Planctopirus limnophila DSM 3776: one gene and its partner. Each later gene encodes a partner of the first gene's protein in a complex. Links are inferred from orthologs where the notes say so. Each region holds a gene or a part of one and is shown in the gene's direction. Other genes may lie near its edges.

The links.
Region 2: the proteins of tsaE (region 1) and tsaD are in contact, whole or in part, in a crystal structure (PDB 6N9A), measured with the Thermotoga maritima proteins. The link is inferred for Planctopirus limnophila DSM 3776 from one-to-one orthologs. Residues at the interface, in WP_004082108.1 of Thermotoga maritima: Leu37, Gly38, Lys46, Lys57, Val59, Lys60, Ser61, Thr63, Phe64, Thr65, Leu66, Met67, Val69, Pro71, Tyr82, Arg83, Leu84, Asp86, Asp88, Phe89, Asp93, Ile128, Asp130, Glu131, Arg134; in WP_004082750.1 of Thermotoga maritima: Cys10, Asp11, Arg49, His50, Leu82, Gly84, Gly135, Gly136, Glu154, Thr155, Leu156, Asp157, Asp158, Ser159, Glu162, Asp165, Lys166, Arg169, Leu170, Tyr175, Lys213, Thr214, Leu217, Tyr218, Gln221, Arg222, Asn324.

What each region holds. Positions count from the first base shown.
Region 1 is NC_014148.1:1,043,629-1,058,563, forward strand. What follows is about bases 6,668-9,538. They hold tsaE (tRNA (adenosine(37)-N6)-threonylcarbamoyltransferase complex ATPase subunit type 1 TsaE), read left to right. Parts: upstream 6,668-7,795; coding sequence 7,796-8,281; downstream 8,282-9,538. Other genes in these bases: PLIM_RS04295 (gamma-glutamyl-gamma-aminobutyrate hydrolase family protein), read right to left, coding at 6,668-7,358; PLIM_RS04305 (hypothetical protein), read right to left, coding at 8,362-8,859; PLIM_RS22395 (peptide chain release factor family protein), read right to left, coding at 9,046-9,538. Outside these bases: PLIM_RS22385 (carboxymuconolactone decarboxylase family protein), read right to left, coding at 1-582; PLIM_RS04270 (peroxiredoxin), read right to left, coding at 765-1,307; PLIM_RS24520 (hypothetical protein), read right to left, coding at 1,646-2,881; PLIM_RS04280 (cytochrome-c peroxidase), read right to left, coding at 3,166-4,176; PLIM_RS22390 (chemotaxis protein CheX), read left to right, coding at 4,538-5,041; PLIM_RS04290 (PP2C family protein-serine/threonine phosphatase), read right to left, coding at 5,057-6,325; more of PLIM_RS04295, read right to left, coding at 6,564-6,667; more of PLIM_RS22395, read right to left, coding at 9,539-9,651; PLIM_RS04315 (DUF58 domain-containing protein), read left to right, coding at 9,986-11,644; PLIM_RS22400 (DinB family protein), read right to left, coding at 11,712-12,203; PLIM_RS04325 (VOC family protein), read left to right, coding at 12,534-13,124; PLIM_RS04330 (serine/threonine protein kinase), read left to right, coding at 13,179-14,756; PLIM_RS04335 (hypothetical protein), read left to right, coding at 14,891-14,935. UniProt on the Escherichia coli protein: Required for the formation of a threonylcarbamoyl group on adenosine at position 37 (t(6)A37) in tRNAs that read codons beginning with adenine.
Region 2 is NC_014148.1:3,264,891-3,279,772, reverse strand. The notes cover bases 5,447-8,264. They hold tsaD (tRNA (adenosine(37)-N6)-threonylcarbamoyltransferase complex transferase subunit TsaD), read left to right. Parts: upstream 5,447-6,193; coding sequence 6,194-7,336; downstream 7,337-8,264. Other genes in these bases: PLIM_RS12945 (LptF/LptG family permease), read right to left, coding at 7,404-8,264; PLIM_RS12955 (S41 family peptidase), read left to right, coding at 5,447-6,144. Outside these bases: PLIM_RS12975 (AAA family ATPase), read right to left, coding at 1-286; PLIM_RS12970 (ABC transporter permease), read left to right, coding at 687-2,237; PLIM_RS12965 (ABC transporter ATP-binding protein), read left to right, coding at 2,308-3,075; PLIM_RS12960 (hypothetical protein), read right to left, coding at 3,172-3,594; more of PLIM_RS12955, read left to right, coding at 4,624-5,446; more of PLIM_RS12945, read right to left, coding at 8,265-8,585; PLIM_RS12935 (hypothetical protein), read left to right, coding at 8,941-9,171; PLIM_RS12930 (Hpt domain-containing protein), read left to right, coding at 9,241-9,537; PLIM_RS12925 (hypothetical protein), read left to right, coding at 9,967-10,470; PLIM_RS12920 (hypothetical protein), read left to right, coding at 10,646-10,960; PLIM_RS12915 (vWA domain-containing protein), read left to right, coding at 11,321-13,825; PLIM_RS12910 (hypothetical protein), read left to right, coding at 13,882-14,882.

The sequences.
Region 1 (14,935 bases):
GAGAATGGCTTCGTCGGCCAGACCCAGTTGACGGGCTTTGGCCACATGTCCTTCCGTGCAAGGTTTGCAGCCATTGACATCACTGACGGTGATGTTGATCAACTCGACTTCAGTATCTGTCAGGCTGGTGCCGGCAAACGTATGGGCTCTGAGTCCCACGGGCATGCCACTGAAAAGATCACTGCCACTTAAATCGCGAAATTTGAAGAAGACGTTGTACATCGCACAGGTGGCTTGAACGGCAAGAGCATCGGCGACGAACTGAGATTGGGCCGATTCACTCCCTTCGACCAGGTTTCGCAGACGCTGGGCAAAAAATTCCGTCATCGACTTCACACCGGCTGTATGGCTGACTGCCAGTCCAATCAAGGCTTTGTCTTTGAGGCTGAGTTTGCCCTGGGTATAGCAGAACTTCTTGAAGTTCATGTAGTAGTCATTGACGAATGACGGCACGATGGCCATGTGATGAAAGAACTCCGGGATGGAATCTGTCCCGAAGACTTCGGCCAGCCTGGATAACGTCTGCTGGGCTTTCTCATCAATTTCTGCTGGTGTGCGTGCAGGCCAGTAAGGATGCATCATGATTCCTGTCAAAAAGATGTGGGAATAAACGCTCGATATGAGATGGTTGGAGCGCTGTCGAGTAAAGAAAACAGCCACTGGGAACGCTCGAAGTCCGAACGTTCCAGGGCTGTATTCGTACGATGTGAGAATCTTCCTGCCGGAAGATCGAGACTGATGTACCGACACCAACTGATAAGGAACTAGTTGAGTGTTGACTCACCTTTTTTCCAGTTGCAGGGGCAAAGCTTGTCTGTCTGGAGCGCATCGAGGACTCGCAGAACTTCTTCCACACTGCGGCCCACGGAGAGATCGTGAACGGCGAGCCAGCGGACGGTACCAGTGGGGTCGATCAGGAAAATGCCGCGATAGGCAATGCCCTGCTCTTCGTCGAGGACGCCATAAGCCGTTGAGAGCGTGTGAGCCGTGTCGGCGAGCATCAGATGCTTGAGGGTTGCCAGGTCTTTATGGCTATCGCACCAGCCTTTGTGAGAGAACACGCTGTCTGTGCTGGCTGTGAGGAGTACGCAATCGCGATCAGTAAAGTCGCCGACCGCATTGTCGAAAGCGACAATTTCCGTCGGGCAGACAAATGTGAAATCGAGTGGATAGAAGTAGAGGCAAACCCACTTCCCACGAAGATCAGCCAGACTCACCTTGGTGAACTGGGCATCGGTATTGTCTTTGGTACGGTCATAGGCTTGAACCGAGAAGTCTGGAGCAGGCTTACCAACGCGAGCAGTCATTATCAATTCCACCTTGTAAGAACACGAAATCATTCAAAACCGATTGAGTGCAGACTCAAATTGGCTGAATGGTTGATCATTTGGCCAATCAGTCACTGGATACTGCCTGTGCTGACTGAACTAAGTATAGCCTGCCAAGGATGGCAGACAAACCCTGCGGAGACAATGCCTTCGATAGGTTTTCCCTATGAGTGTCGCCCGCCGGAATCTGATCATGGAGGCGATTCGTCAACAAATTAACCCTGGAAAACGGAGAGTTTCCAGGGTTAAGCGTGTGAATTTCCAGCCAGTTCAGATGCTTTGCGGAATCAACTGGCTGCTATCAATTCGCTGTTCAGTTAGAAACCTGCCGGGATCTTGAGCAGGCCACCTTTGGGCTTATCGCCAGTCTCTTTACCGAGACCGAAGACAGTCACATAGGCGTTGCCATCTTTATCGAAAGCCAGGGCTGTCGGTCGATCGAGTGAAAGCACCTTTTTGGGCTTGATCTCTTCGCCTTCGATCACGAGTTCAAAAAGCCCGCCCTGTGTGGGATCTGGCCAGGCAAAATCGACAGCGTAAAGTTTGCCATTGGGGGCGTAAGCCAAACCGGTAATATCGTGCAAACCTGTCTTGTAGTTCTTGAGCAGTTTGCCGTCTTCTGGATTGTAGAACGTCACGAGTGAATCGCCGGCGACGTTGACTTCGCCACCTTGACTGATGACGAGTTCTTTTCCATCAGGTGTGACAGTGGCTGCGATCGGGGCATCAACATTGACTGCTTCTTTAGTCGCGAGCCATGGTTCGAGGTTGCCTGGCTTGCCGTCGGTGATGACAGAACGGGCGACCCAGCCTTTGGCATCGTTGCCATTGGCCGTGACGTAAAAGCTGTTTCCAATGACTGCAACGCCGTAAAAATTGCCTTCACCTTTGGGGCTGGCATCTCCAGGGGCGATGGGGCCCACGGTGAATTCCGCATCGGTTTCTTTGCGGGGAGGGCCGGGAGTTTTGTCTTCGATCTTGTAGATTCGAACAAGCTCTTCACCATCAGGGCGGCTGCCATCTGCCACAATCAGCTTGTCAGTCCCCAGCAAGGCGACACCCAATGGCCCGATATCGTACTTGGGGCCTTTGCCGTAGACATCTGTCGGGAAGCCTTCGACTTCGAGGAAGATCTTGTGAGGTTTCCCTTGAACCAGTCGAAAGACACCCTGCTTGGAGACGATGAAAACGTGGCCATTTCCACCATGAATGGCGACGCCCGTGGGGTTATCCAGGTGCTCGACCAGTTCTACGGTCTTGGGTGCTGCAGGAGCTTCCGCTGGTTTGGTTTCAGCTGGTTTGGTTTCTTCAGGCTTGCCTGATTCAGGCTTGGCCTGTTCGGGCTTAACGTCGACCTTTGGGGTATCAGCCTTGGCTTCTTCGACCTTGGGAGCCTCGACCTGTGGTGCTTCGGCTTTGGGAGCTTCAGCCTTCGGGGCTTCTGCGGGTGCAGGAGTTTCCTGAGCACTGATTGAGGTCATTGTGATTGCTGAAACCAGCAATGCTGAAGCCAAACTTCGTGCCGATGGGAGTTCATTCATCCAGAAACGCATCCCTCGTTCCTCTCATCTAAATAAGGTCTGGTTCGTCCTGTTGTGGCATTCCATTTCGAAGATATTCAACTTGCGGTCATGATTCGAAGGGATTCTTCCGAGTGAGCCGCCTGCTGCTTCGTTCCAACAACTCGAATCGAGCCAGATTGTGTCTGGCAACTGATCGAATTGTCTCCTTCAGACTTACGATGCTAACTCGATATGGTGGCGAAAGCAAAGCGGTTAGGTGCGTAAGAAGTTACTGCGGTATCGAGCCTGTTGAGGTTGTCTGGCTTGTCGGGCGGTTATTGGGGGAGTTCGGGCTTGGTGATAATAGGAAGATCCGGGCTGGATAACCCTTCCCGCATGAAGATGACCAGAGCCGCTTTTTCTGCGTCCGTCAACTTGAGCGGGAAGATTTCTTCATCGAGGTAATCGTTGGGAGTGCCCCCTTTGTTGTAATGCTCGACCACTTCTTCGAGTGTCTTGAGACTGCCATCATGCATGTAGGGAGCAGTACGAGCAACTTCTCTTACTGTCGGAGTTTTGAAGGCCCCCTGATCGGCTTCCAGCTTGGAGATCGCAGCACGACCCGCATCCTGGCTGCCAATACCGATGTTATGGAAGGCGTTATCAGTCAGGTTGGCTCCGCTGTGGCAGGCACTGCAATTGGCTTTTCCGAAGAAGAGAGCCCGCCCCAGTTCGAGCGTCGGGTTCCAGTTTGTCGTATCGCCGGCAACAAAACGGTCATAAGGCGAGTTGTTGGAAACAATAGTTCTTTCAAAAGCGGCAATCGCCTTAGCCATGTTTTCCGCAGTGACATCCGTCCCAAAAACTTTCTGGAACTGAGCACGATACCCCGGCACTTCATTCAGACGTTTAACGAGTTCATCGAGTGTCATCCCCATTTCAATCGGGTTCTGCATGGGTCCCAGGGCTTGCTCTTCGAGAGTCTTGGAGCGTCCATCCCAGAACTGAAACTTGTGGTACGCGCTGTTAATGATCGAAGGGGAATTCCGATTTCCACGCTGGCCGCCAATCCCTTGAGAGTTGGACTCACCGTCGCTGTACCCTTTTTCCGGATTATGGCAACTGGCGCAAGAGACTTCCTGAGTTTTCGAAAGCCGGGGGTCGAAGAAGAGTTGCCGACCCAGTTCGACTTTTTCTGGCGTCGAAGGATTGTTGGCTGGTGAAGTCACTTGAGGGAGTGGCCAGGGGCCATTGTTCGCGACTGCCAGATGAGTCGATGGACCATGAATGGAAAGCCCGCAGGCCAGAATCAATGTCAAAACCCCTAAACTACGTTGCTGCATCATGGCTCAATCTCCTTTAAGCATAGTATTTATACTATACCGTCTTGACGCATTCCCCATCAATCGAGTGCATTCATCGCGATGAGCACTTTATTAGTTCTGGAAGGCAATTGAATAGCTCGCCATTGATTTTACTGAAATTCGACGTAGGTGAAACACCTGAAAATCCCACGAAGCGTGGGTGCCGTCGGAACCAGCGACCGCCTGATGGAATTGAGCGTGTAGGTTTTGAACAGGCTGGTGAAGATCTGAACTTCGACTGAGTGGCAGTCCTGTGGACTCATGCCAGCAGTGTGTCCAAATCAATACCCGCTGCATGTGGGACGATCTCGTCTGTCAACCTGGCAAATCCTGGGGAATTCGCGTGGACGTTCGCTTTGTTAATCCCATCATACGCGCTGCCACATCTCTGTTTGCTCAGATGCTCAGATCACCTCTGGATCTGGGGAAACCAGGATTGGCTCCTCGCAGACCCTATAGTGGGGTGACCGGTGTCATCGAGATTCGTGGCGGTATCGTCGGGACGATCGCTTTGAATCTCAGCAATCACCTTGCGATTGCTGCTGCCAGCACGATGCGCGAAGAAAAAATTCGCGAAGTCAACACAGAGGTCTTCGATGCCATTGGCGAAATGGTCAACATTATCGCCGGACAGGCGAAGTCAGAACTGGCCGCTCATCAACTGTCACTGGGGCTGCCGACAGTGCTCAAAGATCGACTGCACATGGTGCGATTCAGCGGCACACCCGTTGTACGAGTGCCGCTCTATTCCAAATGGGGACCTTTAACGATCGATTTTTCCATGATTGCGCAGCCCAATCGCGGCCAAACAGTACCCGCGAGGATGACTGTGCCTGTCATCCGCTGAGGCGAACATCAACTGCTACAAGCAGAGTTCAATCATGGAAAAGTCGTCCACAAAATCTGCCGATCCCTGGAAGGCTTGCAGCGATTCTCGAATGGCTGATACTCGCTGGCTGGATCGGTGGGCATTTTTCTCGATGGTTTGGATTAAGCCTTGAATCCCCAGACTTTCACCTGCTGGTGAATCCAGTTCAAAGGCACCATCGCTGTAAACATAGAGCCTGGCCCCTTGCTGAACTCGCACGCGTTCTGCCTGATAAGGAAAGTCGGCTGCCGCTCCGATCATGATCTGATTGGAAACGAGCTTTGTGCAGGGCCCGCCGGGACGTTGCCACAACAGGGCGGGTGGATGACCTGCTGCGCCATACTCCAGTTCTCGTCGTCCTGTGTGAAACACTCCGTACCACAAGGTGAGAAACTTTCCATTGTGCTCTTCCATCGGGAATGCTGAATTCATGGCGCACAGCACCGATTCGACATCGGTAAAGCAGATCCCGGGCAAGGCCTGTCTGCGGAGTGCATTCAGGGCAGAAACGGAAAGCAGTGATGCTCCGACTCCATGCCCACTCACATCGAGCAGGTAAATCGCCAGTTCTTCTTCACTGATCCAGTGATAGCCGAAGAGATCTCCACCCAGTTCCGAGCAGGCCACCAGCTCGTGACTGGTGGAGATTGATTCCGTCAGCGGGGTCGGAAGCAGCGAGTGAATGTATTCTGCCGCATCTCGCAACTCATTCTGCAGTAAAGCCTGAGTCTGTAGGAGTTGGGCACGGACTTCGAGGAGCTTTTTCTGAGCCGAAATCAGATCGAGCATTTGAAACTGCTGCTCGACGAGATGGGCCAGTTCTTTGAGTGGTGCATCATCAAATGGCTTCTCAAAGGGGACCGTATCCGCCATGCAAAGTGTCCCCACGGGCTGCCCGGTCGGACCTGAGAGGCGAAGACCGGCATAGAACCTCAAATGAGGGGCTTCCAGCACCATCGGGTTATCGGCAAAGCGGCTATCTTGCGTCAGATCAGGAACAACCAGTGGTTCCTGCTGAGCAATTGCATGGCCACAAAATGAGATACTGCGAGGTGTTTCGAGAATTTCGAGGCCGACCCGAGCCTTGAACCATTGTCGATCACGATCGACCAGCGAAATGTAAGCGATCGGAACCTTGTAGACGGCTCTTAAGGCACGAATGATTGAGTCGTAGCGGTCTTCGGGCGGGGTGTCCAGCAGTTCCAGGGCATACAACTCCTGGATTCGCTGCTCTTCGTTGGGCAGATGGGGGGCCGAAAGCATACTGAGAACCTTAACGACAGCGTGGTCGAACAGGTTCTCAGCATGGTTATTCAGCCATCGGTCAACAAGTCAGGCGTGATGAATTTGAGGGGGATCTGAACGTGTGGCGCAACGTCGGGGCGAACATCCGTGCTCGACCCGCGCTGCATCTTTAGCACCTGATCTGAATGGAAGTCCGTCCCCATTGCAGACCAGGCGATCTCCTCAAAGAAAGTTCAGCTTGAATGACAAGGCCTTTTCAGGCAGCCACCTTCTGGCGACCTGTCATTGGAATGACAGCTGGCATGTTGCCCATACGGCAAGCACCCACGAATTCCTGGAACAACTGCATGTCGAGAGCACTGGCGGTGTCATCTTCCGGATGCCATTGCACACCAATGCAGAACCAGTCCGGGTCAGTTGATTCATAAGCTTCAATCACACCGTCTGGTGAGCAGGCTGAGGCACGGAAGCCTTGAGCTAACTGATTGACAGCCATGTGATGATCGCTGTTGACGCGGATTTCACCAGGGCCGTAAACATCCCAGACACGGGTTCCTTCGGTAATCTCAATAATATGGCGATTACATTTTTCGACCGAATCGCGGTGGTGCAGAGCACGGGGAACTTCTTCCGGAACGTGCTGGAAGATCGAGCCACCCAGCACAATATTCAGCGTCTGCATGCCCGAGCCGATCGCCAGGATTGGCAGCTTCATTTCGACAGCCATCTTGCAGAGCAAGCGATCAAAATCTTCCCGGCGTTGTGGCATGGGGCGAGTGTGTGGGTGCGGTTCCAAACCCAGGCGAACGGGGTCAAGATCGTGACCACAACCGGCCAGAACCACGCCATCCACCGAGTCGAGAATCTGCTTCAAATCGTCCGTATCTTCCAGTGGAGGGGTCAGAATCGGTAAAGCACCAGCGGCGGTGACTGAGTCGTAATAGCCGGTGTTAAACCAGCTCAGTGCCGGGCCGTCTTTCTTCTTGGGGCGAAAATCCCCATTGAGCAGAACAACGGGCTTGGAAATAGGTTCAGCAACTTTGCGACTCATGGCACTTCCTTGTGCTAAGGTTGAACTTCAACCTGAAAAATGCTGGCACTCCCCCCTTAGGAATACCCAGCACGGGGTACGAATCCATTCGATGCAATCAACAGACCACCAATCAGCAGATCAAACCCTGTTGCCATTCATGGCGAAGACAAACTTGCATGCAGTACACGGATGTCGATTTGATAATGAAGACCGGCTCGAACACTTTGGCCAAGATTTGAACATTGGCCGAGTGGCAAGAATTGCCGTTGACTGCAATACAAATAATTACAGTTTCGGAAGACTGCAACGATTTCAACGATTTTGCGGCCTTTGCTGGATAGGCATACTACATCTTGTGTCTTGCAATCTGGTTCGATGGGTTGCAGAAAGTTCTTTTTGAGTCGAATGATGCACGACTTCCGTTTTTTGAGGCTTCTCTTCCAGGTGATCAATTGATGTTTGAAGAAGAACTTAAAGTGTTTCTTGAAAATGAGTTAGAAACCTTGAAGGCCGGTCGGTTTCTTGGAATGAGCTGTCAGCAGCCCCTGATCGTATTGCTCTCGGGGCAGCTCGGGGCGGGAAAAACGACACTCACGCGCGGGATCGTGGAGGGATTGGGCGGAGTGATTGACGATGTTTCCAGCCCCACTTTCACGCTGATCCATGAATATCAGGCTCGTCTCAGTGTCTATCACCTGGATACTTACCGGCTGAAAACCTCAGCCGAGTTCTTTGAACTGGGGGTCGATGAACTGCTGGAATCTGAGGCCGTCGTGCTGATTGAATGGCCTGAGCTTGTCAGTGAGTACCTGCCAGCGGATCGACTGGAAATCGAGATTGTTCATCAACCCGAAAACACCCGGGAGTTAACGGCCAAAGCGACGGGGCCCACCTCTTGCCCAGTGCTCGAAAGATGGCAGGAACTCTTGGGAGCCCCGTAGATCCTGAGTGGTCTTCAGGTCCCATTAACCCGCGTTAATGATGACGAATTCCGAGGGGGCGTCTTGCTGGAGTTGGTCAGCTATTCGGTCACTGCCGGATGCCAGTAGATGTCAACGGGTTTGAGGCCCGCTTCTGTGAGTGCTGCACTGAGTCTGGCCTCATTACTCGTTCGAGATGAGGCTTTGCGATAAATCTTGACTCGCGGGCCTTCGTTCGAGGGTGTGGTCAATAACGCCTGTTGAATCACCTGATCGAGCGGTATGACAGCCGGTTCGATGGCATAAGTCTGGCTGTTGCGGAAGTGAAATCCCGCATCGTCGATAATGATATCCAGCACTGGAGGTGCTGCCTGGGTTTCTGGTCGAGAATCCGTGGATGAGGCCAACGTGGTGGAGGCATTGGTTTTTGATAACGTCTGATCGACGTCTTCGTCACTGACTTTGGTCTGTTGTGTCGAGACCTGCACGCCTGGAAACTTGGAGTCTCCCAGCCCGAAGCCTTTGAGCCAGCCGCTGATCCAAAGGCCAAACAGAATGCCGCCAGTCGCCACCACGCCAAGTGTGCGTCCCATTTTCATGTCAGGGTCTCCGGGTTCATGACGAGGGCTCGTTGGCCATGGAAAAGAGTGATTCTGCCTCTTGCCAGTCGAAGCAGCGCGAATGACTGGTCCGTGTTTAATCAGGGTTCAAAGGCAATATTTATGGCCAATGTAACTGGAAAGAGGACTTTCTGTCAGCCCGGAATTTGAAGGTTTGCAGAATGCTTATTTCCACTTCTCCAGCCCTCGCCGGGCTCTTTGCTGATTGAGTAGCACAAAGGCCGGCGGAAACTTCTTCAACAACTTGATGAGCTGGCTGGTAGAACAATCGAGTTGCAGAGCTGCCCGCTGAGGTTCCCACGCATTTTCGGCGAGAACGTCCAAAGCTTCGGAGAGCAGTATGGGGAAATCAAAATGTTCGTCAGAAACGATAATTTTCTGTTCTCGAACGCGTGATTTCCAGAGTGGAGAAGGGGCCTCAAGAGCAGACTTTTGACTGCGGATTTCCAGTGCCAGTTGCAGCCTGAGACGTTTGAGGGCTTTCGACTGGTTCTCTGCCTGACTGCGACGTTCGGTGGCCTGAGCCTCGACTCCTGTGGGAGTATGCTTCAGAAAAACTCCCGTTTCGACTTTGTTGCGATGCTGACCACCGGGGCCAGAAGTTTTCTGGCGACGCGCTTTGCACTCGCTCAGGAGTTGCTCATGGCTCAGTAACACGGGGTGTTTCCATCCTTGAATCTGCGAAGCGTGTGGCTGAGTCTGTGGATCAATTTCCACAGGTTCAAAGTTCTCCAAGGGTTGCAGACTCTCGGTTGTTTCTGATGAAGTCATGTTCATTTTGGTGCGTGGATGGTTTCCAGAATCCTCTCGAGTCATGATGTTGCCGGCGGGTGGATGAGTTTCGGGACGAACCTTTTGGGGAAAAACTTCTGACAAGTGTGCATGGTTTGTGGCAAAGCGATTGGCGGCTTGGGATTCCCTTTGGAAAGAGATGCAACTTTGAATCAAAAGTTCATGCTTTTGAGGATAGCAAGACCATGAAAAGTTGAGTCTACTATCAGCAAGAAAGCGCACTGCGAGCCAACTGGCTTCAAAAACCGAGTTTTATTTCGTATTCGCAGCATAATCACTGATTGTAGACATCTCTCAACAGGAAGTAACTCACTTGGCGCTGACATCAGCATCGTCGAATTCTCCCGAGGCGGAGACAGAGACTGGTGGCTTACCTGCCTTGACTGGGAGTGCGGCAGCCTCTGAGAAAATGCTTTCAATGACGCAGTCGGCAGCAGCAAGCACTGCCACATCTCCGGCCAGTCAGGCGCAAGCGGCAGCTGCCAGAAATCTGAGTTTTCGCAATCAGGCTCCCGGACGGCTGGCTTTGCCAGTCAGTGCCTTGATTGCCCTGGCTGTCGCAGGTCTATTGCTGCTGGGCTACTTTGTGGCCTCGCCAATTACGGCCCGCTGGTCATCGCTCACACGCATGACGTTTTTTGTAGCGATTGGCGTATTGATCCTGTTCAGTCTGCAGACCTTTGTGGAAGACTGGATTCGCAAACAATCGGCCAGTATGCGGAAAATGCCCGTGTTTCAGCGAAACCGGGTGCATATTCCCAAGGAAGGGCTGATGTATCTGGGAATCATGATTGTGCTGCTGGTGGGCTCGATGCTGGGCCAGTCGAATATGATGATGCTTGTTTTTGCGGTAATGGCTGGCCCGTTTGTACTCAATGGCTGGGCGGCCTTTACCGCTCTGCAAGGCTCGAAGGTGTCGCGCACCTTACCCAAACGAGCCATGTGTGGTGAGCAGTTCAGTGTCGAAGTGAGCTTCCGGAATGATCGACCACTTTTATCCGCCTGGATGATGCTGGTGCGGGATCAGGCACGGCCAGCCAAAGCGAGACACTCTCAGATAGCCGCTGTCGCCAGTGTCCTTTTTACACGCGTGGGGCCCAAATCGATTCAACTGGCCCATTATCGCATTCGACTGGGGCATCGCGGCCGGTACATCTTCGGGCCACTGAGTGTCTCCAGTCGCTATCCACTGGGATTGATTGAACGCGGGCTGGTGGTGAATGCTCATGAAGAAATGCTGGTCTATCCCATCATTGGCAGATTGCATCCCCGCTGGAAACGTGAACTGGTCGGTGCCTCTGAACTTGTGACATCGAGCCAGTCGAGGGGCGGGATTTATAATGATGATTTTCATCATCTGCGCGAGTATCGCAGTGGCGATAACCCGAAGGCGATTCACTGGCGAAGTTCTGCCCGCCGGAATGAACTGATTGTCCGCGAGTTTCATCAGAATCGCGAACATCATCTTTCGGTCGTGGTCGATCTCCATCGATCGGCTCATCCGACTCCCGAGGAAGACCTGCAGGCTGAACTGATTCTGAGCTTTGTGGCGACACTTTGTGCCGAGCATTCGCAGACATGCCGGGAATCGACAGTGCGTCTGGCCATCAGTGGTGAGTCGGCTACGGTCTACGAAGCAGCCGCTTCACCTGCCAATCTTGAATTCCTGCTCGATCAGCTGGCATTGGCCGAACCTGGTGCAGCGACCACGACCACGTCGATGCTGGCAGAAGCCCAGAGAATTCTCAGTGCGAATACAAGACTGGTTCTGGTGACATCCAGACTACACGGAAAAACCACAGAGAGCGATCTGAGCCATGCCCAGACGGGGCGAGCTCAGGTGATTCATATTGATCCATCAACCTATGCCGATTATGTCGTGCTGGATCAGGATTTTGCTCCCCGAGGAACTTCGATACTGGCTGAAAGCGATGCGGAAGAAGCGGAACTTCTGCCAGACGATGATCTGTAGTTTCGGCCCTGCAACACTCTTTTGTCTGCAACACTCTTGTCCAGAAGTTGGTCGTCCACTGCCAGTACTAGCCAATACTGACGGCAGGCAGACCACGGAAGCGTCGCCAGGCACTCAACTGGCCCAGGTGAATGGCTTCGTGCGTCGTGAGCAGGTGGGCCATGAGATCGCCGGTGGAGGGGTAGTTTTTCACCAGAAATTCCACCGGATTTGGCTGAGCGGCCCACGCTTCGTTCACGCTGGGTAACAAGGTGGTGATGTCGACGTGTCCGGCATGCACCGCAGCGAGAAGTTCTTCCATACTGGCGGTAATGCTCTGCTCATTTCCAGGGATCGAACCTGGGCCAAAGGCTTTGTGCCAGGCGGGAGGACATTTCAGCTCTTCCCCTAGAAGTTGCCGGGCATAGTCTGTGGAAATCGCGAGATGGCCTGTAATCCAGAAAGGAGTATTCAGTCCGGGCATCGGCTGAATTTTAGCCTCCTGTGTACTGATACCGCTTACGAGTGATTGCAGATACTTTTGATTGACGCCATACAGGACGAGGTCGCGTGCAAACATGAGGATCTCTGTCAGCTTAAGTGTTTTGGTGGTGTCGCAGATAGCTGCTGAATCGTGGTAGTGCTTCCTGGTTCGACATGCTGGCCAGCGTAGCGATTCTTCCGGCCAATGCGAATTGTGGAATCGTTCCTCGTCGCTTTTGGATCTTTTCCTGGTTGAGATCTTTTCCGGGCTGGCAGGTGACAAATTCTTGAACTTGCCTGCTGAATTGTGATTGTCGATTTGATTCGACCCTTCCAAACAGGCACAATCCGTAACGACCAGCGATAGACCGCAGGATGTGGATTGCCGGAATAAACACTTTGACGACTGAACATCAAGGAGATCCGAATGGCTTGGAAGATGCAGCACCTGGGTATGGCACGCGGCGCTTTGTGTTCACTATTCGGGGCCATGTTGCTTTCGGGGATTTCCATTGCGGTGGCGGCACTGCAGGAAGAAAAGTCGCCAGAAATTGCCTTCAGTTCGGAAACAATCGATGTGGGTCTGTGTGTGAGCAATATGCAGGCGTCGATCGATTTTTACACCAAGGCCATCGGCTTTCAGGAGTTGCCTGGATTTTCAGTCCCCGCTGACTATGCCCAGGAGGTTGGGTTATCTGACGGTCAGGTGCTGGATGTCAAAGTGTTGACTCTCGGAACGGGGCCAACGGCCACCAGATTGAAACTGATTCAGTTTCCCAAAGTTCCGGGAGCGCGGGTCGATCAATCGTTTATTCAGTCCACCTATGGCATTCGGTATCTGACGATTCATGTCAAAGATGTAAATGCCTCGCTCGAAAAATTGAAGCAGCACAAAATCAAGCCGATCGCCAGTTCGCCCAAGCTGCTGCCAGCCGGTTTTCCAGAAGGTGTGGGGCTTTGTAACTTGCGCGATCCCGATGGAAATCTGGTCGAACTGGTGGGGCCATATCGTCCGTAAATCATACAGTATGTGAGAAACTGGTTTCTGGCACTGGCGAGAGAAGAGTGATTCATGGCTGGCCGCATGATCGGACCATTTGAACTGGGGGATCGACTGGGTGTCGGTGGTATGGGGATTGTCTACCGTGCCACCTACACCAAGACGGGTGCTCCCGTGGCGATCAAGATTCTTTCGCCGGATCTCAGCCAGGCAGAATCATTACAGAAGCGGTTTGAACGCGAAGTCGCCATTCTGAAGAAGCTGCAGCATCCGCATATTGTGCGCTACTATGGCGGCGGGAAACTGGGGACACAGCGCTTCTATGCGATGGAACTGGTCACGGGTGGTTCCATTGAGGGCTACTTAAAAGAACACGGCCAGCTTCCGTGGAAAGAAGTGCTCGACCTGGCACTTCAGATTGCCCAGGCGCTGGAACATTCTCACGCTGCCGGTGTAATTCATCGCGATTTGAAGCCTGCCAACCTGTTAAGGGCCAAAGACGGCACACTCAAGCTGACAGACTTCGGTATTGCGCGTGATACCACAGCGACGGCACTGACGGCTGCTGGCCGAACCGTGGGCACATACTCGTATATGGCCCCTGAGCAGATTCGCGGCAAGCCGCCGGTTGATCGTCGTACGGATCTGTATGCACTCGGCTGTGTGATGTTCGAGATGATTACGGGAGAGACTCCCTTTCGCGGAGACAACGCGGGCGAGATGCTGATTATGCATCTGCAGGAAGATCCTCCGCGCCCGTCATCGTTGAACGCAGAATGTCCGCAGGTTGTCGAAGATCTGATTCTCAAACTGTTGGCCAAAGATCCCGAGGATCGATTTTTCGATGCGCTCGCAGTGCAGGTGGCGATTGAACAGATTCAGGAACAACTCACAAAGCCGGTCGAAGCGATCTCGCCAGAGGCAGCCAAAACTGCTGAAGCCAATGTTCCCAAGAAGAAAAAACGAAAAAAATCGGCCAAAGTCCCCTTTTATGAACGGGCGTGGTTCCTCGCTTCAATTCTGGTGACGATCCTGTTTCTGGCCACAATTCCGTTCTGGCCGATGTCGGAAGATCAGTTGTTTGCCCGGGCGGAAGCACTCATGAAGAGTGAAGAGCCCACCGATTGGGGAGATGCCTACGACAAGTATCTGAAGCCTCTTCAGCAGAAGTTTCCTCAAGGCAAACATGCCGGCCAGGTTCAGCAATATGTCGATCAGGTCGAGATGCATCAGGCGGAGCGCAGGGCCCGGGCCACTGCGAAAACCGGGCGAGATCCGAATTCTGAAGCGGAGCGATTGTTCCTGGAAGCTGACCGATACGAAAAGTTTGGCGACCGTATTTCGGCTCTGGAAAAGTATGAGAGCATGGTCGTGCTGCTGAAAGATCGAGAGCAGGACCGGGCCTTCGTCATGCTGGCCAAAAAGCGGATTCAAGAGATCGAAGCCGCTGGTGGCGACCCGGTCGATCGAGTGCAGATGGTTGATCAATCACTGGCAAGAGCTGATGAACTGGCCCAGCAGGGGAAAACGATTGAAGCTCGCACCATCTGGAACAGCATCATGACGCTCTATGCGGGAAATCAGGAGTTGGAAGTCCAGGTGCGGCAGGCGAGGCAAAGACTTTCCGAGAAACGCAGTTCATCGGAATGAACGATAACCATCACTTCAGCACAGCCAGTCGATCAGTGCCGCTTTGACCAGATGTTGTGCTCACGATAAAATCTGCGAGAAATCAAGCGTTTTTATCATCTGACAACAACTCGGGCAACAACACTGGAGTTCGCATGCAGAAGTATGCCCATCTCGCGGACGACTTCTACGCGAATTTG
Region 2 (14,882 bases), 2.2 Mb from region 1 along the record:
GGCCACGGGAATTCTGGCCCAGGAGAAATTCACCCACCCAATCGAGAGTGAAGGGGATCACGGGTTCGCCAAAGGTTTTCTGGCCAAGTTCAAGGACTTTGGCCAGATCACGATTCGCCAGGCGATCAAGCTCAGCACGAGGCTTGCTCGCCGTGTGGAGAGTGGTCGATTCGGTCGCGAATTCATCGGTGGTGTCTGTGCGCAAGGAAACTGGCAGTTCCAGAGTTTCCTCGGCTGCGGCTTTTCGGATCATGGCTGGTCGAATGGTTGAGGTTGTGTTTTTCATTGCCGGTGTTGGACACATCGCACGGAGCGAGGTTCGCCTCGCTGATTGGGATCAGGTTGTTCGCGACAGGGATCTGGGCTAACAACTTTGATGAAGGTAATGTTGTGCCGTTTGCTGCTTTCCTACTTTGCTTATTCGTCCCATTTTATTGCTGGCTGAGGGGATGGGAGAAATAGCGGGATGTGGAAGTCTGGTGTTGGTCTTGGCAGTTTTTGCCGAAAGTCTTAGAGTCGGGATCGATGGGCTCCGAAAAGCGGTGGAACCGCTATATCGGAATTCCGGCTTCCTCGTGTTGATGTTGGGCTTTGAGATGCTGATCAGGGCATCGCTCAATCCTGAACTGACGGAGAATTTCGGAATTTACTAAGGCAGTTCGGCCAAAGGATTGGCGAGAAGCGACATGTATAAACTGCTCTTGTGTCAGAAGTATCTGCGAACCAGATACATTGCGCTGGCCAGTATCATCAGTGTGATGCTGGGTGTGGCGACCATGATTGTCGTCAACAGTGTGATGGCGGGTTTTTCCAGTGAGATGCGTGATCGGATTAAGGGGTTGCTCTCTGATGTGGTCATTGAAACCAATGGCTACGATGGCGAGAAAAATCCCGATGCGCATGCGGCACTCGTGAAAAAAGTCGTCGGTGAACATATTGCCGGCATGACGACGACTGTCGAAATCTACGGGATGATCAGCTTCGAATATGCCGGCCAGTGGATCACCAGGCCCGTGACGTTGATTGGAATTGATCCGCAAAGTAAAGCCGAAGTTGGCCCACTGGTCGATTACCTGCAAAGTTATCGACAGGAAAAAGAGGGCGATGAAGTTGTTCGTGAAGCGGAACGGCAGGCGAACGAGCCGCCGGGCTGGTCATTAACAAGCTCGGCACGAAACTACCGCCGGGATCGAGCCGCTCAGGAGGCTTTCTTTCGCGAGCAGAGACTGCACGATCAGCGTCAGCGAGGTGCTGCTGTTCCTGAAAATCGCAAGCCAGCTGTGGATGACAGTGTGGTCGATCCCTTTGCCATGGAAGCGCAGGCTAATGGTGCCGCAGTGCCACCGGCTCCTGTGGATCCGACAGAACCACTTCCCGGCAAGCTCTACATTGGAGCTGGACTCATCAGTTTTCCATTCGAAGATGCCGAGACAGGGAAAATTCGTACCCAGTGGATGGTACGCACAGGTGATGATGTCAAAATCAGTACGGTGACAGCCGGGACGCCACAGCCTGTCTATTTCAATGCGACTGTCGTCGATACGTTCAAGAGTGGAATGAGTGAATACGACTCTTCACTGGTTTTTTGCAATCTCGAGTACCTGCAGCAGGTTCGCGGGATGGTGCATCCCACAACGGGCGAAAGGGCGATTACTTCGATTCAGTTGAAGCTCAAGGATTTCCGATCTGCGGGTGAAGTGGTTGATAAGTTGCGGGCCGCGTTTCCGCCGGGGCTGTATACGATTCGTACCTGGGAACAGAAGCAGGGGCCTCTCTTGGCTGCTGTGGATGTCGAATCATCCATCCTGAATGTGCTCCTGTTTCTGATCATTACGGTCGCTGGCTTCGGGATTCTGGCCATCTTTTTCATGATTGTCGTGGAAAAGACACGCGACATCGGAGTGTTGAAAGCTCTGGGTGCCAGTTCAACGGGCGTGATGTCAATTTTTCTGCTCTATGGACTCTCTTTAGGAGTTGTGGGGAGTGGTGGCGGTGTGGCCTGCGGGCTGCTGTTTGTGAGGTATATCAACCAGATTGAACTGGTGATTACCTATATCACGGGCCGCAAAGTCTTCGATGAGCGGATTTATTACTTCCCTGAGATACCGACATACATTGATCCCTGGATGGTCGTTTCTGTCGCACTCGGTGCGATGGGGATTGCCGTGCTGGCCAGTATTCTGCCGGCCCGCAGAGCTGCCCGGTTGCAACCAGTTCAGGCACTGCGTTCTGAATAATTGATTGTGGTTTCCTGTGTTCAAACAAGCCAACAAAGTTTATTTCGACCTTAGTCGTGAGGGCGGCCTGATGTCCGATCCTGTTGTCGACGAATCTTGCGAGACAATCTTGCTCAGTTCAGCCATGCCACCTCATGCACAGCTTGTCGCCACGGGGATCGATAAGGCTTACCGCAAGGGAGATCATCAGGTTCCTGTACTTCGCGGAGTCGATATCTCGATTGATCGCGGAGAGTTTCTATCGATCGTGGGCCAATCGGGCTCAGGGAAAAGCACGCTACTGCATTTGATGGGGTTACTGGATGCCCCTGATCTGGGTGAAGTGCTGCTTGATGGACAGCGGATTGATGATCTGCCAGCCCGCACCCGTGATCAGATTCGTAATCGCGTCTTTGGCTTCGTGTTTCAGTTCTATCATCTGATGCCTGAACTGACGCTGGTGGAGAATGTGGTTCTGCCACTGATGATCCGCCATTCGATCTGGTCGTATTGGAAGAACCGTCGATCGCATATTGACCGGGCCAAACAATTGATCGACCGCGTGGGGTTATCGCATCGATTGACGCATAAGCCTTCGGAGCTTTCCGGTGGTGAAATGCAGCGGGCAGCCATTGCCCGGGCACTCGTTTCGCAACCTCAGATACTGCTTGCCGATGAGCCGACGGGCAACCTGGATGAAAAGACTGGTCGCGAAATTATGGATCTGCTCAAACGGCTCAATACCGAAGAGCAGCTTTCGATTGTGATGGTGACCCACGATGCCCAGTTAGCGCGAGAAGCGACCCGAACTGTGCGGCTGACTGCAGGTCGTGTAGAAGCACTGGCTGGAGCTGCCTGAAGCCTCGGGTCTTAACGACTGTCGAGATGTCTCGATACGAGTTGTGAGTCGAAGAGGTCTATCGAATCAACGAACTCAGTGACACAAATTTCACTGTCACGTATCGGATTTGGGATTAATTCGATAAGTCCCGGTTTTGGAGTCGTGATAGATCTGTGGGGTATTGTACAGGCACTGGTACAAAACATTCCTGAAGTTTTTACTGGAAGTTTTGTAGCCCGTTTCGATGATCTTGTCACTCAGGTCAGAGAGCGCATACCCTGGCGGATGGTTTGTCAGAATGGAGATCACTGTGTGTCTGAGCGAGACAGGATTCCGTCCGCGACCGCTGTTGTAAGCTGGTGAGCGACTCGGGGTGAAATCGGCCCCCCCTTGAAGCTCAGTAATCCGTCGCGAAATGACGTCGAGTTCTTTTTGGAGCTTATCTCGCTGACCGATCAGCGAGGTCAATTCCTGGCGACGTTTTGTCAGCATGCGTTCGAGTTCTGCTACGGTGAGCTCTGCGGATGGTTCAACCATAATATCAGCCAGACTTTCGTGAGTTCAGGTGCCTGCATACCTGACCGAATAACACACCAGTGACAGTCTCCATGCATGTCTCTGTCGCGATTGTTCGATCTGTCGTGTTGGCAGTTTTCGTAGTCCGTTTTTCAAGGGTTGAGTTGGAGTGCACTCACTCTGCCCAGGTTAAGACGGTTACATCGATGGTCGAGGAGATGACTCTCCCATCAGTAACGACGACTCACACGTTTTCGTATCTGCCTCAGTTTTTCGCAGCGGGTCAGGGGGATGGATAAAAAGATCAAAACAACCGGGCGTCTTTGAGAGCCTAGCCATAACTTAACAGATTTCAACCATACGACGTAAAAACCTGAGGTTTCAAATCCGTAAGTGTTGGTTGTTATCGGCTTTCTGTTCAGTAGGTGGGCTGTCTTTCAGAGAGAATTGTGCTTTGTTTGGGAGTAAGTTACGGAAATTTCGAGTCCATGAGGTGTAAACCTGAGTGATCGGCTGTGATCAAATTTAGTCGCTCCACTTGTACTCCCTGGTGCGTTGGCTTGACGTGAGTGAAGTGTCGCAAGGTTTATAGAAGAATCGGCGTTGATATCAAGCGAATCGATCATTTGAGGTGTTTACGGTGATTGTTGTTAACTGTAATTTTTGGATGTTGGAATGGATCCCAATGCGGCTTACCCGATCCTGTTGAACCCTGATTGCTCATGGAAAGTCAGTGGGTTGTGGTTGTTGGTGCAAGAGCCAATTCATGAGAGCATTGAGTTCCAATCAGAGATTGTTTCCGTTCAGACATTTCTGAAGAAAAGGTTTGTAGCGACCATACTGTGAAATGACTAAGCTGTAAGATACTCGAATCGATGGTGAATGTGCTTAAGTGGCTGACGGCGCTACTCATCGGGAATCTGCTCGCTTGGATTGGGACAGCCGGTACAGTCAGTTGATTGCAGGCCACCTGATCACTTTAAACAACTCAGAAACAAAGTCAGCAAGGCACGAAAAAAACTGTTAAGCCTGTCACACAGGAGGAACCTTATGTTTTCAGCTCGGATGCAGTTTCTACCGCCGAATGCGGGATCACTTTCCCACACGGGCTGTGCCAGTCGGTGGTTACCAGGCGGCTGGTCTCGTGAGGTTTGGCTGGCTTTGTTCTGCGGCGCCGTTTTGCTGGCGATGGCACCGACATCGCTGGTGCTGGCAGACGAAGAAAAGGCCACACCTCCGGATGCTCGGGAGAAAGAATATTACGAGTTGATGAAACTGTTTGTCGATTCGTTTGAACAGGTCGAACGCAACTATGTGAAACCTGTGGATCGCAAGCAACTGCTGGAATCGGCCTTGAGGGGCATGCTGGCTGACCTGGATCCGTATTCGTCTTACATCGATTCATCGGGTCTGGCTGAATTCACTCAGCAGGTGGAGCAGGAGTTTGGCGGGATCGGCATTCAGGTTTCCCTCGATCCCAAAACGCGGCAGCTCGTCGTCATGACACCACTACCCGGGACACCGGCCTATAAAGCTGGAATTCGTGCCGGAGATCGAATTCTTTCGATCGCGGGAAAACCGACAGCCGAGTTCGCCGATGGTAAAGAACTCGAATCAGCCGTCGTGCTGATGAAAGGTAAACCCGGCGAGATCGTGAAGCTGAGTGTGCTTCACGAGACCGAATCGACACCCGTGGAGCTGGACGTCGAACGGGCCATTATTCGTACTCCTTCCGTGCTGGGTGATAAGTACAACGAGGACGGTAGCTGGTCGTTCTACCTCGATGGGCTCGACAAAGTGGCTTATGTCCGGCTCTCTCAGTTCGGCAGGAACAGTGCTGACGAAATCAAATCAACTCTGAAGGAGTTGGATCAGCAGGGGATGAAGGGCTTGATTCTCGATCTGCGATACAACCCGGGCGGGCTGTTGACGGCCGCCACTGAAATTGCCGACATGTTTCTTGATAGTGGTGTGATTGTGAGCACTCGTGGTCGCAATACCGAGGAACAGGTTTTCAAGGCAAAGAAGTCGGGGACGTTTCGCGATTTTCCTGTTGTTGTGCTGGTGAACCGCTTCAGTGCTTCCGCCAGTGAGATTTTAAGTGCCGCACTGCAGGATCATGATCGAGCGATCATTGTGGGTGAGAGATCGTGGGGGAAAGGGAGCGTACAGAATGTCATCAATGTCGATGGTGGCAAGAGCGCACTCAAGCTGACCACAGCCAGCTATCATCGCCCCAGTGGTAAGAACATTCATCGCTTCCCTAATTCGAAGGAAACCGATGAATGGGGTGTCAAACCCACCGAGGGCTATGAAGTGAAAATGACACCTGAGCAGATGCAGAAATATCTGGAATACCGTCGGCAGCGCGATGTCCTGCGGAAAGAAGCCGGAGCTTCGACGTTTGATGATCCTCAGTTGGCAAAGGCTGTGGAGTATCTGAAGTCCAAAATCTCGCCGGCTGCAGAAGCCAAGCCAGAAGAAGACAAAGATAAAGCCAAGGCTGAAACATCCCCGGCTGGGACTGCTCCTCAAGGTGATTCTGCTTCCAAAGAAAATTCTGCCAGGTAGAGACGGTAGATTTTCCTGATCCGAACTTTTGAGAGAATCTGGAATCCACTTGCTTCCATCTGATGTTGTTACGCCAGATTCTGCAGCGTCAGTGGCTGCAGAATCTTCTGAAAGTGGCTTTCTGCTGGCGATCGAATCTTCCTGTGATGAAACGGCCGCAGCAGTGATTGATCGCCAGCGGCGGGTGCTCTCGAATGTGGTGGCGAGCCAGTTTGAATTGCATACTCGCTTTGGTGGCGTGGTTCCCGAAATGGCGTCGCGGGCTCATGTGCAGAACATTCTGCCGGTGATCGATGAAGCGATCAGGCAGGCGGGGATTCGTCTTACAGATTTGACCGCCATTGCTGTCGCGACAACACCTGGACTGGTCGGTTCGTTACTCATTGGATTGACAGCTGCAAAAACCCTGGCATGGAGCCTGGGAGTGCCGCTGGTCGCGATTGATCACCTGCAGGCACACATTTACGCCTGCCAGTTGGCATTATGGTCGCAATCGGGTCAAGCCGCTGGGCAAAAGGGTCAGGCGGAGTCGATCTATCCCTGTGTGGGAATGGTCGTGAGTGGCGGACACTCGAACCTCTATGCGTGTGCTTCGCCGGTCGATTTTGAGCTCTTAGGGGCTACGACAGATGATGCTGCAGGTGAAGCCTTCGATAAAGTTGCCAAGGTCCTCGATTTAGGGTTTCCAGGTGGCCCGGCGATCGAGAAGTTTGCCAAAGCCGGCCGGGCGGATGCTTTTGCCTTTCCCCGGACTTTCATTCACGAAGATCGACTCGATTTCAGCTTTAGTGGCTTGAAGACTGCCGTGCTATATGCGGCTCATGGAATTCAAGGAGCTAAAGTTCAGCCCCCACCATTGGATGATGCCCGTCGAGCCGATCTGGCAGCGAGTTTTCAGGCGGCTGTCGTCGATGTTCTGGTTGCAAAAGCGGTTCAGGCTTTGAAAAAGACGAGATATTCCTCGCTCTGTGTGGGTGGTGGTGTGGCAGCCAATCAGGCTTTTCGGGAAAAGCTGGAGCAAGTGGCGAAAAAGCGAGGTTTCCGACTTCATGTCGCTCCGCGGGAATTGTGTACCGATAATGCAGCGATGGGAGGCCTGGGTTGGGAACTGGTCGAAAAAGGTCGATTGGCACCACTCGATCTGGATGTTTCCCCAGGGCTGATTCGCACGGCAGTCCCGCGGAAATCGTGATGAGGATCGTCTCAGGCGAGACTGAAGATTCGGGAATCTGGTCTCATCGTGCGGATGCCCGATCTGTTTAATTGCGGGCCAGTTGTCGAATGATGTAGAGGAATCCCAAGGTGAGAGCACCATTAGGGAGCCAGACCGCCCATGAGGGATCGACCTTGCCGACTTTGCTGAGATTTTGAGCCATCATGGAGAGTGGGTAATAGACCACCAGGATCGGAACAAAACAGAAGAGAAAACTGGTCAGAAACTGGTTCTTGGCCATATAGACGGCAAATGGTGCACCCACGAGCACGAAGAAAAAACAGCCAAACGCCATGGAAATGCGGTTGTGGAGTTCAGTGGTCAGTTTCATGCTGCGGTTGCGTTCTTCGTCGACCTGATAGCGACTGACAGCGAACTCTTTTTCCCCAAAGCGATCAAAATCGCCGGATGCCAGAATGAGAGCGGCCTCAATAGCCAGTTGGCGGGTGGCTGTGGCATCGCCTGTCGCCATCGCTCGCGTTTCTGCCAGAATTTCCCGGGATGTCATATCTCGGGATTTGGCCTTCTGACTGCGGTTGGGCAGGGGGAATTCGCGAGCATCATAGCGGAAGCGAACACGCGTATTGGCATCATCCGGAAGGCTGATGTAGCCATCTTTGAATTCCATGACAACGACATCACGGTCGAGATCAAAGCGGAGCCTGGCCTCTTTGGCCTGCACAGTGACCGGTTTATTGCCACGCATGTATCGGAACGTGGGCATGTAAAGCGTGCGGTCGCGGACATCCATGACGGTGATCGAGAGCCCTTGATCGCGTAGATTCAACTGGTTCTGGGCTTTGAGGACATCGAAAAAAATGTCTTCGACAGCCATTGCGATGGTTCGCTGGATACGCTTCATCGACCACGGAATCATCTGGTCGGTGATGACGAGCGTGAAGATGCTGAGAACCACACCCAGTAGAAAAGCCGGCCAGAGGACGGAGATGATATGAATGCCGGCTGCTTTCGCAGCGATGATTTCCTGATCACCCGATAATCGGCCGTAAACGACGCAAACCGTCAGGAGCAGTGCCGTTGGAATTGTGAAAGGGAGCAGTGTCGGGATGATGAAGGGGAGGATCTGCAGGATCTGCATAGGCCCCAGGCCATGTTCTTTGGCCTCAACATAAACCCCGGCAAAGACGAGCAAAAGCGTAAAGCCCGCAGCACTGACGGCGAACACCTTCAGTAAATCGACCAGGATGTATCGCTGCAGCAGCGGCATCACGGTCGCTGTACTCCTCTGGTGAAATGGCCATGCGGATGTCCTGAGGCATCCGGGGAATGAACTCAAGCAGGGTTTTCGAGAAAACCATGGAAATGGTCAAGGACGATTTTTCGCATCCCTGAGGCCGGTGGAGGCGTCAAGCCGAGCGGATACACCGGGATTAACGCGCGAGTTCACCTGATCCTTGAGGAATGAAGTTTTTGTATTGCAGTCGCTGGAGTGCAGAAGTCGATGGAAAACAGACATCGAAGTCAGTCATTTCGCTGGTAAGCGGCAAATGCAGGATCAGCTCCCATGAGCCGGTCAGATTTGTGCAACACCAGACATTTGCACCCTCCTGGCGAGGAAGATCATGGAAATTCTCAGGCACTTGATCGGTGATGACGCCACGGCTTTATTGCTGTGTGCTTCCGGGCTGGGCGCCGGGCTGGTATTGCTCAAGCTGGCTGGCTGGTTCCGTGCTGCTGAAGGACTGGATGCTCGTTCAGATGATGTCTGGCAATTGCCGGCGGATTTGCTTCCCAAGGTACCGAGTGAAGCGGTCCAGGTTCAAAATCATGGCTGGCAGGAAAAGGCCGCCTAACACAGGCTTCCACGCCGCTTCCTTTCGAGCCACCCAGCCGAAACTGTGTTGGAAACCAGGAATTGTTTGATGCAACCCGTTCGCTCTGAATATGCTTCTGATCCCGACTATGAAGAATTGATCGCTGATTTTGTGGCAGTGATGCCGGAGCGGATTTCTGAACTGGAACTGGTGCTGGGGCAAAAAGCCCACGATGAACTGAAGCGGAAGGCGCACCAGCTCAAAGGGGCTGGAGGTGGTTATGGATTCCCGGAGTTGAGCCTGCTGGCTGCTCAGGTGGAATCGGCCTGCCGGGAAAATCGGATGGATGACATTCTGGAGCTGACAGCCGAATTGATTTCCTACTTGCGGCGAATTTCAGTCTAACTTGAGGCTGGTCTTAACTTGTTTGTGGGTTATGGCTTACAATCTCTTTGAGCATGCGGATTTCCAGGTGGATGGCCTTGTTTTTCAGATTCCTCTTCATCGCGATGCCAGCGCGATCTCTCGTCTCAATCACTCCTGATGACGCGCATTTTCCCGGGATACCTTCCGGCGAAGTGATTCCTGAATCCGCGTGCTGAAGAAACAGGGACTTTTCCCCGGGGGATGCAGCAATTATGCTGTCAGGGAAGCCGTCTTGTGTGACCTAACACAGGAGATGACTTCCGGTCGGCACGAACGGCAAATTGAGTGCGGACCGACGAGTTGACTCCGCGAATGTGGAAAGTGCTCCTTAACAATCACACTTCCATGTGATTGGGCCGTATATTGCTGATTCGATATGCCCGTGGGATTTGAATTGAGGAAATGTAGATGCCGCCATCATTGAAGTTCGCTGGTGCTGTAAGCTGCCTGATTCTGGCTTTTGGTGCAGGGGTTAGCTGGCAGAAGGCCATGGTGCCACAAATCGCGGCTCAGGATGAGCAGTTTCAGGCTCCCTCAGAAGACACAGTCAAGAAGATTGTTGTTGCTTATGATTCATTGCGGGCCGCGATGGAAGGGCTCAAGCAGGAGCAACGATATGTTCCTGCGACAAAATCTCTGAATCCTTATGGTGTGATTGTCGGCGGGCTGGATGTGGTTTCCGATCTGGAATCAGGACGAGGCGTCGATCCTTACACGTTTGCAGCTCTGTATTCAGGCGATGCGACAGACGAAATTGCGACTCATCTGACGAAGGATGAGGAAGGTCGTTTGATGTACAAGAACCGCGTTATCCGCATGTATCCGATTTCCCGCTTCAAAAAGCTCGAAGGACAGCGGATCAGCCTCACCAGCGGAAAGGCTGCGGCGGCAGAAGCAGCTCCGGAGAATTAAGCGTCGATCGCGGATGGAATGGTCATCTCTTTCCGACCAGGTCAATGTTGTGCTGTTCACATGCAAACTGAGACCAGCCACGACATTTCCGTCGGTAGGGCGGGATCGTTTGCTGAAAGCTCAATACAGGTTGGGTTGCGATCTCCTGGGATGGAGAATTTAAGGAGCATCGACGATGTCTCAACCACCCAGTGTCTCGACGTACACCCTGGCATGCGTGCTGACATTCTTGACGTTATTTGAACTTCAAATCGTTCTGACTGTGCTGCGTTTCAGCGGTGTTGATCCTGGCGGAAATCGACCATGGGTGCGGGCCGGTTTAATGGTAGTGCCGCTCGCCATGATGGTTTTCTATATTTTCTGGGGCAGAACTGAGTTTGAAAAGGTGCGGCATCTGCGCGGCCGGTTCCAACTCACGACGATGCAGAGCTTGCTCGTGGTCGTCTGGATTTTAGGGGCGGTCGTTCTAGGAATGCAGGCGATTGGATAAGAATCAGGTTTCAATCGAACATTCGCTTTTTTGCGGGTATATTCTCATAGAGGCCGCAGTTTTGCGGCCTTTAAAATCATGTTCGGGTTATGCGGGTTGCAAGACTCATTCGCCTGTGAAGAACAGAAATCACGGTCATTGAGCGACTTCGCCGATCTTCCCGACGACCACCGATGAGACGGATTGCGCCGGGTAAGTGTGGTTTTTGCCAATTTGCACCCGAGAAGCGAGAAGATTTTTCTTCAAAGGTGTTGGTTCATGGCGGTAAACTTTGCGGATCAGGAAATCTGTCTGCTGTTGAAATGTTGATTCAGCAGCCCCATCTCGAAGATTCGGCCAGAAGTTCTGGAAAGCTCAAACATGCATTTCCTCTCTCAGCGTCAGTGGTCACGACTGGTGCTCTGCACACTCCTCAGCGGTTCGGTAGCGATTCCTCTCTCGTGGGCGGATGAGAAAGCCACCAGCCCTGCTGGAGCTGCCAATGCCCGCATTTCCCGGCCAGTCGCCACGACTGCTGGCGACCAGCAGGGAGTTCGCGCACAGGTCTTTCAGCAGGCAGATGCTGATGGGACGACTTACTCGGCAATTGCCTTGCGAGGGAAAAATCTTGCTCCGGTAGCGGGCCCGCAAGAACTGATTGTTCTGGTCGATACTTCCGCCAGCCAGGTGGGTGCCTATCGTCAGGGTAGCCTCGAACTGGTGAGCGAATTGCTCAAATCGCTTCCTCAAGAAGTCACAGTCAGGGTGGCTGCCGTCGATGTGGGTGTTGAATCCCTCATGGGGGAATTCGCATCCTCGACGACACCGGCTGCCGTTTCAGCTGTTCAACAGTTGAAGATGAGAACACCTCTGGGAGCCACCAATCTTCCAGCGGCTCTGGATGAAGTTTCAGGCTGGTTTACCCAAAAAGGGCCTCGACATATTCTTTACGTTGGTGATGGTCATAGCACTGCCGAGTATGTTTCGATCGAACGATTTCAGACCACTTTAAGCCAGTTGGAAAAGCAGCAGGTCGCTGTTCACAGCTATGTCCTCGGGCCTAAATTCAACGGCAAATTAATTGGTTCACTCGCTCAGCAGACGGGTGGAGCCTTGTGGTGCCTGCCTTCAGCCACACCGGCGGCTGATGCCCCACAAGTCGCTGCCTCAATTACCGCACCCATCCTGCGAGTGGAAGAGTTTCAGGTTGAGGGTGATGCCGCTTTTGAACTCATTCCTGCCCGTGGCCTGCCACTCAGGTCCGATCGCGAGACTGTTTATCTGGGCCGTGGAACAATTCATGGCGAAGAACTGACAATCCGTGGTGAAGTCGCCGGTCGGGCTGTCATCGAGAAATTCAACCTGGCTCCATCCTCTACCCATGCGGCATTCCTGCCCGCCTTTGTACGACAGGTGATTTCGGAAAAAGGGATCACCAATTCATTAGCAGGCCTGGAAGCTTTGGGCCTGGCCAGCAGTGAATTTGAAGAAGGTAGTCGATTACTGGCAGCCCGGGCTGAAAAGGCGTCACGCGAAGGTGATCGTCAGGTGCTCGCACAACTGGCTGCCCAGGCCAAAGTCCTTTCCGTTCAAAGTGCTGCCATCGAACGACTGGTCGCGGCTCCTCAGGAAGCACCCGCAGCCAGTGCACCCATGGTCGAACGAACTGTTCCAGGCCAAGGGCCATCACTGCTCGATGAGCGGGAACAACTGATTCGAGTTCAAGCCGAGAAGTTACGGCAGCAGGTCAGTTCGACAGTGCAGTTTGCCCGTTCAGCCGTTGATTCTGGCGCGGCACTCGATGAACTCAAACGATCACTCACCGCTGTTCGGTCTGCGATTGATATTAATGCTGAAGAGCGTGTGCGTCTCGAACGAGTCCTTGGCTCGGAAATTCTCGCCACGACAAATCGCATTGAAAAAGAAAACCTGGATCGCGTTCGCAATCTGGAACGCTCAGCCCAGCTTGAGGCTCAGCAGCGTCTTGTCGAACAATCGGTTCTGGATGATGAACGCCTCGCGAATCTGATTGACCGCATTCGTGCTCTGATGAATGCGGGATGGCATGGTGATGATGCCGCCTTCTCGGAAGCTGAGGCTGTGGCCCGAGTCGCGGTCGATCTGGAACCCAATAGTGGTGCAGCCGCAGCGGCTCTGTTCAATGCCGAAGCAGCCACACAGTTACGCCGGGTGTTCCGTTTGCGGGCTCGCCGAGCGGATATGTTCCTGGAAACACTTTACCAGGTTGAACTCTCGCACGTGCCATTCCCGGATGAACCTCCGATTGTCTTCCCACCGGCCGAAGTCTGGAAGGCATTGAGCGAACGACGCAAGCGTTACCAGTCGGTTGACCTGAGGCAGAACAGCCCCAATGAGCAGAAGATTCTGTCAGCGTTGGATCAGCCCACTGAAGTGGAATTCATTGATACCTCTCTGAAGGACGCTCTGGACTTCATCGAAGATCTCCATAAGATCGAGATCTGGATCAATGAAGCCAAGATCATGGAAGAGGGGATCGCAATCGATCAACCAGTGAATCTGCAGCTTTCAGGTGTCAGTTTGCGGAGTGCACTCCGACTGATGCTGGAACCTTTGCAGCTTACTTATGTGATTCGTAACGAAGTGATGGAGATCACTACGCTCACCGATGCTGAAACCGCACTTTCCACCCGAGTTTATCCTGTCGCTGACCTGGTGATCCCGATTCAATCGTTCTTTGGTGCCGGTGGTTTGGGTGGTGGTAACAATGGCCAGCAGAACGGTGGCCAGCAGAATGGTTTAGGCGGACAAGGTGGTCAGGGTGGACAGCAGGGCTTTGGTGGCGGTGGAGGCGGAAACTTCTTCAGTCTGCCTGCTGAGCAACTAAAAAAAAACCAGACCCGATAAACTCGACTCAGAGTTCTAAGTGCCTTAATGAAACTGCGGAGTTTGGGCAGGAGGTTTTGCCACCTGCCCCACTTCGCAGTTCTGTTTTTTCAAAGAGAACCTTCTGCCAGAAAAAAGACTCCGCACCGGCGGACATCACTTCCAAAACGGTGAGTTTCAAATCGCCAGAAGAATGGGATCGGTTTCTGGTAGAGAAATCACCCAAGCAAGATGTTGTCCGAGAGCTGATTACCGGATTTTCTTCATCAGGTCAGCATGCAGCAGCCATAGGTCTCATTGAGGCCTCAATCCGGGCTGGCCAGGTTCAGCCCTGGATGCACGAGGTGCTGGCGTTATCGATGGAGCTTGATAAACGCCCCAAAGCACAGATCGAGCGTGTCATGCTCTCGGGTGTCGATGTGGGTGCAAATGATCCCGCCTCATTGGCTTTTCTCGCCACCTACTTTTCTCGATTAGGGCGGCCCGAACGTGCACTGTCGTTACTAGACCAGGCGGTTCGGCAAGATCCAACGCGGGTGGAGTTGTATTTACTAGCCACCAAAATCGCGATGTCCAATAAAGCCTGGGATACCATTTTGTGGAGTGCTCCCGGGTTGGCACAGCATGCCTGGGGTGCTGATCGGGAAGAGATGCTCAAGCTGGCAGAAGCGGCCACAATCGAAGCGACCACGGCTTTCCGCCAGAAGGGCGAGACTGCAACAGCAGAAATGTTGACTAAACAATTTGAGCAATCCAAAGCTTGCGATCTCAGTGTCAAAGTCGAGTGGAACGGTGCGGGTGATGTCGATCTGCTGGTAGATGAGCCCGGCGGGTCGACTTGTTCGCATGAAACTCCGCGAACTCCCGCAGGTGGATTACTTTCTCGTGACGGCTTTGGGCCACGTCAGGAAAACTGCCAGGAAGAATATGTCTGCCCGTTCGCTTTCGATGGTGAGTATCGAATTCGGATTCGTCATGTGCAGGGTGATATTGTGGGTAAGCGGGTGGCTGTCACGATCACTCGCCGCAAAGGTCAGACAGATGCTGACGAGACGACCCGGACGATTATCCTAGGAAA